2 linked regions of the Teredinibacter turnerae T7901 genome follow. The protein of the gene in region 1 interacts with the protein of each later gene in a pairwise test. Links are inferred from orthologs where the notes say so. Each region holds a gene or a part of one and is shown in the gene's direction. Other genes may lie near its edges.

What was found. The genes of interacting proteins can lie anywhere in the genome.
Region 2: the proteins of secD (region 1) and pheT interact in binary tests that used the Escherichia coli proteins (3 or more experiments, as listed by UniProt). The link is inferred for Teredinibacter turnerae T7901 from one-to-one orthologs.

What each region holds. Positions count from the first base shown.
Region 1 is NC_012997.1:2,924,822-2,928,072, reverse strand. Bases 176-3,140 are described here. They hold secD (protein translocase subunit SecD), read left to right. Parts: upstream 176-707; coding sequence 708-2,573; downstream 2,574-3,140. Other genes in these bases: secF (protein translocase subunit SecF), read left to right, coding at 2,600-3,140; tgt (tRNA guanosine(34) transglycosylase Tgt), read left to right, coding at 176-588. In the rest of the region: more of tgt, read left to right, coding at 1-175; more of secF, read left to right, coding at 3,141-3,251. UniProt on the Escherichia coli protein: Part of the Sec protein translocase complex. Interacts with the SecYEG preprotein conducting channel. SecDF uses the proton motive force (PMF) to complete protein translocation after the ATP-dependent function of SecA.
Region 2 is NC_012997.1:1,500,014-1,503,061, forward strand. It holds pheT (phenylalanine--tRNA ligase subunit beta), read left to right. Parts: upstream 1-356; coding sequence 357-2,741; downstream 2,742-3,048. Other genes in the region: pheS (phenylalanine--tRNA ligase subunit alpha), read left to right, coding at 1-253; ihfA (integration host factor subunit alpha), read left to right, coding at 2,725-3,048; TERTU_RS06470 (MerR family transcriptional regulator), read left to right, coding at 3,032-3,048.

The sequences.
Region 1 (3,251 bases):
TTTGGCATTGTGCAGGGCGGAATGTACGAAAATTTGCGCACAGAATCGCTTCAAGGTTTGACCGAGATCGGCTTTAACGGCTATGCCATTGGTGGTTTGAGTGTCGGCGAGCCCAAAGAGGATATGATTCGCGTGCTTAACCATTTAGGCCCGCAGATGCCGGTAGACAAGCCGCGCTATTTGATGGGGGTGGGCAAGCCAGAAGATATTGTCGAAGGCGTTTGTCGCGGTGTCGATATGTTTGATTGTGTGATGCCGACCCGCAATGCACGCAATGGTCATTTATTTACCCGCGAGGGTGTAATCAAAATTCGCAATGCGTGTCATCGCTACGATACTGGCCCGCTGGACCCGAGCTGTGATTGCTACACCTGCAGTAACTTTAGCCGCGCCTATTTGCATCATCTGGATAAATGCGGCGAAATATTGGGCGCTCAGCTCAACACTATTCACAATCTTCGTCACTACCAAACTGTTATGAGCGAAATCCGCGCCGCAATTGAAGCGCACAATCTGAAAAATTGGGTAAACGAATTCTACGCGCGACAGTCAAAAGCGCGGCCTGCATTCTGCCAATCACTTGAATAATGCACACACTGGCGCAATCTTGCTGATAGCTCGGGGTAACCCGGGTATAATCGCGCCATTTTTTTAATATCGAGAATAACAATCCTTCACCTGTTACGCAGGACCACCTGGAAAGACTCATGAACCGCTATCCGCTTTGGAAATACCTTTTGATACTCGTCATCCTTGGTGTCGGGTTCATTTATGCGCTGCCCAACATCTATGCACCCGATCCCGCTGTCCAGATTTCCGGGTCGTCTGCGAGTTTGAAAATCGATCAAAAGGCGATGGATAAAGCTGTTGCAGTGTTGGACAAGGGCAATATTGCCTATTTTGGCGTCGAACACGACGATCTGAACGGTCTTATCCGTTTGCGCCAACAGAGCGACCAATTGAAAGCTCAGCGGGAAATTCAAGAAGCGCTTGGCGGCGATTATGTTGTAGCGGTGAACCTTGCGCCGACAACCCCGGACTGGTTATTGGAAATGGGCGCGGGGCCAATGAAGCTGGGCTTGGACTTGGCCGGCGGTGTGCACTTCTTGTTGGAAGTAGATACTCCCAAAGTACTGGCGGCAGAGTATAAGAGCATTCAGGAGCAACTGGAGAAGCAAATCCGCTCAGAGCGTATTTACGGTGCACGCGTAACCCTGCGTGACAACCAGCTGACCGTCGTTGCGGACAGCGATGCTGACCGCATGAAACTGACTGAGTTTATGCGCTCAGACGTGCCCGAACTGCAATACGAACGCGCCGAAGAGTCCGGCAAGTTCATTGTTCGCGCTCGTCTTTCCGATGCCTATGTGCGTGAAAAAGAAGACTACGCAGTAACCCAGAACCTCACCACCTTGCGCAACCGGGTCAACGAAATTGGTGTTGCTGAGCCACTGGTGCAACGTCAGGGCCGCAATCGTATTGTGGTCGAGCTGCCGGGCATCCAAGACACGGCGCGCGCCAAATCGATTATTGGTAAAACTGCAAACCTCGAATTCCGCCTGGAAGCCAATGAATCGACACTCTCCAGTCAAAAGGAAAGTTACCCCTGGCGTGATGAAGCGAGTCAGCGCCGTTTCGGCGACAACACGGTTGAAAAGCGTGCAGTTATTACCGGTGAGCGCGTAACCAATGCGCAGGTGGGTTTTGATCAGGATACCAGCCAGCCGCAGGTAAACATTACCCTGGACGGGCAGGGTGGAGCGGCAATTAACCGCGCGACACGTCATAACGTCGGTCGTCGTATGGCGGTACTGTTTATTGAGTACAAGACCAAGTCTACCAAATACAAAGACGAGAACGGCGAAGAGCAAACCCGCTACGAGCAAGTGCCGGAAGCGGGCATTATCTCTTTCCCGACCGTGCAAAGTGCGCTCGGCAGGAACTTCCGTATCACCGGCTTGGATAATCCGCAGGAAGCCTCTGAATTGGCGCTGTTATTACGCGCCGGTGCGCTGGCTGCACCTATGGGCTTTGTAGAAGAACGTACCATCGGCCCATCGCTGGGTGCGGAAAATATTGGCTTAGGCATTAAATCAGTGCAGATTGGTCTCGGTCTGGTATTGGTATTTATGTTGTTCTACTACCGGGTTTTTGGCCTTGCCGCGAATATTGCGTTGGGAACCAACCTGGTACTGTTAGTGGCGGTGATGTCGATTTTCGGTGCGACCCTGACCTTGCCGGGTATTGCCGGTATCGTATTGACGGTGGGTATGGCGGTGGACGCCAACGTGCTGATCTTCTCGCGGATTCGCGAGGAGCTTCGAGATGGCATGCCCGCGCAGTCGGCCATTAAAGCGGGGTTTGAGCGTGCATTTGAGACTATCCTCGACGCCAACCTCACTACGTTTATTGTGGCCATTATTCTTTATGCCATTGGCTCCGGTTCGGTGAAAGGTTTCGCCGTAACTTTGGCCATCGGTATTGTGACCTCCATGTTCACAGCCGTTATGGTGACGCGGGCGATCATTAACTTGATTTACGGCGGTCGTAAAATCAATAAATTGTGGATTTAACAGCGCTGTCGAATCGGAGCAAAAAAATGAACGAAGATAAAGTTATCAATTTTATGGGGCGGCGCAAGCTCGCGGCTGCTTTCTCGATTGCGCTGGTGCTGATCTCTATTGGCAGCTTGCTGGTTAAAGGCCTGGCTTTCGGTTTAGATTTTACCGGTGGCACACTGATTGAGTTGCACTATCCGCAGTCTGCCGACCTGGGTAAGGTGCGCGATGAACTGGGGGAAATGGGTTATGCCAATGCAGTGGTAGCGAATTTTGGCAGCGATGAAGACGTTGTTATTCGGATTCAAAGTGATGGCGAAAAAATTGGCGACTCAGTTGCAACCCAGCTGATTCAGGCGTATGGGGGCGAAGAGCCTGCACAGCTCAAGCGAATTGAATATGTGGGCTCACAAATTGGTGAGGAGTTTGCCAACGACGGCGCCCTGGGTATGTTGTTCGCGTTGGCCGTAGTTATGGCTTATGTTGCACTGCGCTTCCAGTTTAAGTTTTCGGTAGGTGCTGTTGTTGCCCTCGCTCACGATGTTTTGATTGTGCTGGGCATGTTTTCTTTGTTTCAGTTGGATTTCGATCTCACGGTGCTTGCCTCGGTACTTGCTGTTATTGGTTACTCGTTGAACGACACCATCGTTGTCTCTGACCGTATTCGCGAAAACTTTCGCAAAATACGCAAGG
Region 2 (3,048 bases), 1.4 Mb from region 1 along the record:
ATCCTTCTTCCCGTTTACGGAGCCTTCAGCTGAGTTCGATATTCAGTGGGCGTCCAGCAAAACCGGCTGGCTCGAAGTTGGTGGCTGCGGCATGGTGCACCCGAATGTGCTGCGTGCAAGTGGCGTGGACCCAGAGGTGTATACCGGCTTCGCGTTCGGCCTGGGGGTAGAGCGCCTCGCCATGCTTCGCTACGGCGTCAATGATTTGCGCCTGTTCTTCGAGAACGATCTCGACTTTTTGAAGCAATTTTAAGCCAACGGTCAGAGCAGAAAGCATGCGCGCGCGTGGTCGTGCGAGCACACAATTAATACAGTGTGGAATGTCCGGCTTCCACAGAATACAGAGCTAAAAAAACATGAAATTCAGCGAATCCTGGTTGCGTACCTGGGTAAACCCCAGCATTAACACAGAACAACTCGTAGAACAGCTCACCATGGCTGGCCTGGAAGTGGACGGCGTAGAACCGGTGGCCGGCAGCTTTAGTCAGGTGGTCGTCGGCGAAATTCTGGAAGCCGAGCAACATCCGGACGCGGACAAACTGCGCGTATGTAAAGTTGCCGGTGCGCCAGACGGCATCAAGCAAGTAGTCTGCGGGGCCCCCAACGCGCGCGTGGGCATCAAAATTCCATTCGCCCTGGTAGGCGCACAGCTGCCACCGGGTGACGACGGTAAAGCGTTCAAAATTAAAAAGGCCAAGCTGCGCGGCGTGGAATCCATGGGAATGCTGTGTGCAGAAACTGAACTGAAAGTGGGTGACGATGATTCCGGCTTGATGGAACTCGCCCTAGACGCGCCAGTAGGCACCGATTTACGCGAATACCTCCGTCTTAACGACACCATTATTGAAGTAGACCTTACCCCTAACCGCAGTGATTGCTTGAGCCTTAAGGGCCTTGCGCGCGAAGTGGGCGTATTGAACCGATGTGAGGTGAGCTACCCCGAGATTACACCAGTAGCGCCACAATCAGCGGAATCCTTCCCGGTTGAGCTGCTGGCGGGCAATGCCTGTGCCCGCTACGCCGGGCGCGTTATCAAGGGTGTTGATGTGAGTGCGCCGAGCCCGCAATGGCTGCAGGAACGCCTTCGCCGCGGCGGTATTCGCTCCATCGATGCCATTGTGGACGTAACCAACTACATCCTGCTCGAACTGGGTCAGCCGATGCACGCGTTCGACCTGGACAAACTGAATGGCGGCATCCGCGTGCGCATGGCCGAACAGGATGAATGCCTGACGTTGTTGGACGGCCAGGAAGTAAAACTTAACAGCGACACCCTGGTGATCGCAGATGCCGCAGGCCCGCTGGCCATGGCCGGTATTATGGGGGGCGAACCCTCGTCGGTTACTACCACTACTACCAATATATTCCTGGAAAGTGCGTTCTTCTCGCCGCTGGCCATTGCCGGTCGCGCGCGCTCCTATGGCCTGCATACCGACTCCTCGCACCGCTTTGAGCGCGGCGTAGACTTCAATGGCACAGTCGCCGCATTAGAGCGAGCGACCCAGCTGTTACTCGACATCGTCGGCGGTGAAGCAGGGCCTGTTGTTTGCCAGGAGTTGCCAACAGAATTGCCCGCTGCACGCAGCGTTACCCTGCGTCGCGAACGCATTGAGCTGGGTCTCGGCTTCGCTATTCCGGACGACGAAGTGCTGGATATTCTCGCGCGCCTTGGTTTGGAACTGCGGGATACCACCGCAACAGGGTGGGAATTCAACGTACCGACTTACCGCTTCGACATCAGCATCGAAGAGGATCTGCTCGAGGAATTGGCGCGTATCTACGGCTACAACAACCTGCCCAGCACCCAGATGCGTATTACTGCGGAATTGCCGCTTATTCGCGAGCAGAAAATTCCCGAAGACCGTGTCGCACGCCAGTTGATAGGGCGTGGTTATCAGGAAGCAATTACCTATAGCTTTATCGACCCGAAATTGCACCAGCTCTTCGAAGGTGGAGAAGCCGTTGAATTGCTCAACCCGATTTCTGCCGATATGAGCACCATGCGCACTTCGCTGGTTCCCGGTCTGGTGGATACCCTGGTACGCAACCTCAACCGCCAGCAAAGCCGCGTGCGACTATACGAGAAAGGCCTGCGTTTTGTCCCTTCCGAAGCAGGGCTAACCCAGGTACCGGGTATTGCCGGTTTAATCTACGGTCCGCGCTACGAGGCGGCCTGGTCCGCGGACAAAGGTGAAGTGGATTTTTACGACCTGAAAGGGGACCTGGAGTCGCTGCTGGCGATTACTGGCCAGGCGTTCCAGTTTGCACCCAGCACACGCCCCGCCATGCACCCTGGTCAGTGTGCTGATGTTGTCTTGAACGACAAGATTGTAGGCTATTTAGGTGCCATTCACCCGGCAGTCCAGAAGCAGCTGAGTATCGCACGCCCAGTATTCGTGTTCGAGCTGGACCAACAGGCTGTCGCCGAAGGCACCGTGCCCGAGTTTAAGCCATTGTCTAAATTCCCGGGCGTTACCCGCGATTTGGCCGTACTTGTCGACAAGGGCGTCAGCAGTGCACAGCTCGAAATTGTCATCAGAAATAATGCTGGCGAAAGCTTGAAGAAGTTAAAGGTTTTTGACGTTTATAGCGGCGAAGGCATTGATCCTAAAAGAAAAAGTCTTGCTTTTAGCTTGACCTTTCAGCATCCTTCACGCACTCTTAATGAAGAAGAAATCAACAGTGCAGTGAGCGCAATCGTTGCGCAACTGGGGGATGAATTCGATGCAAGCCTCCGATAATGGCTCAAAAGAATCGTTAACCAAAGCGGATTTGGCAGAAAACCTCTACGAGGAACTTGGCTTCAACAAGCGTGAAGCCAAAGAACTGGTAGAGTACTTCTTCGAAGAGATTCGCAACGCGCTCGAAAACAACGAGCAAGTGAAGCTGAGCGGCTTCGGAAACTTTGATTTACGCGACAAGAAACAGCGTCCGGGCAGAAATCCCAAAACCGGGGAAGAGATCCCTATCACCGCGCGAAGGGTGGTAACATTTCGGCCAGGACAAAAATTAAAGGCACGAGTCGAAGCGTATGCTGGAACCGAGTAA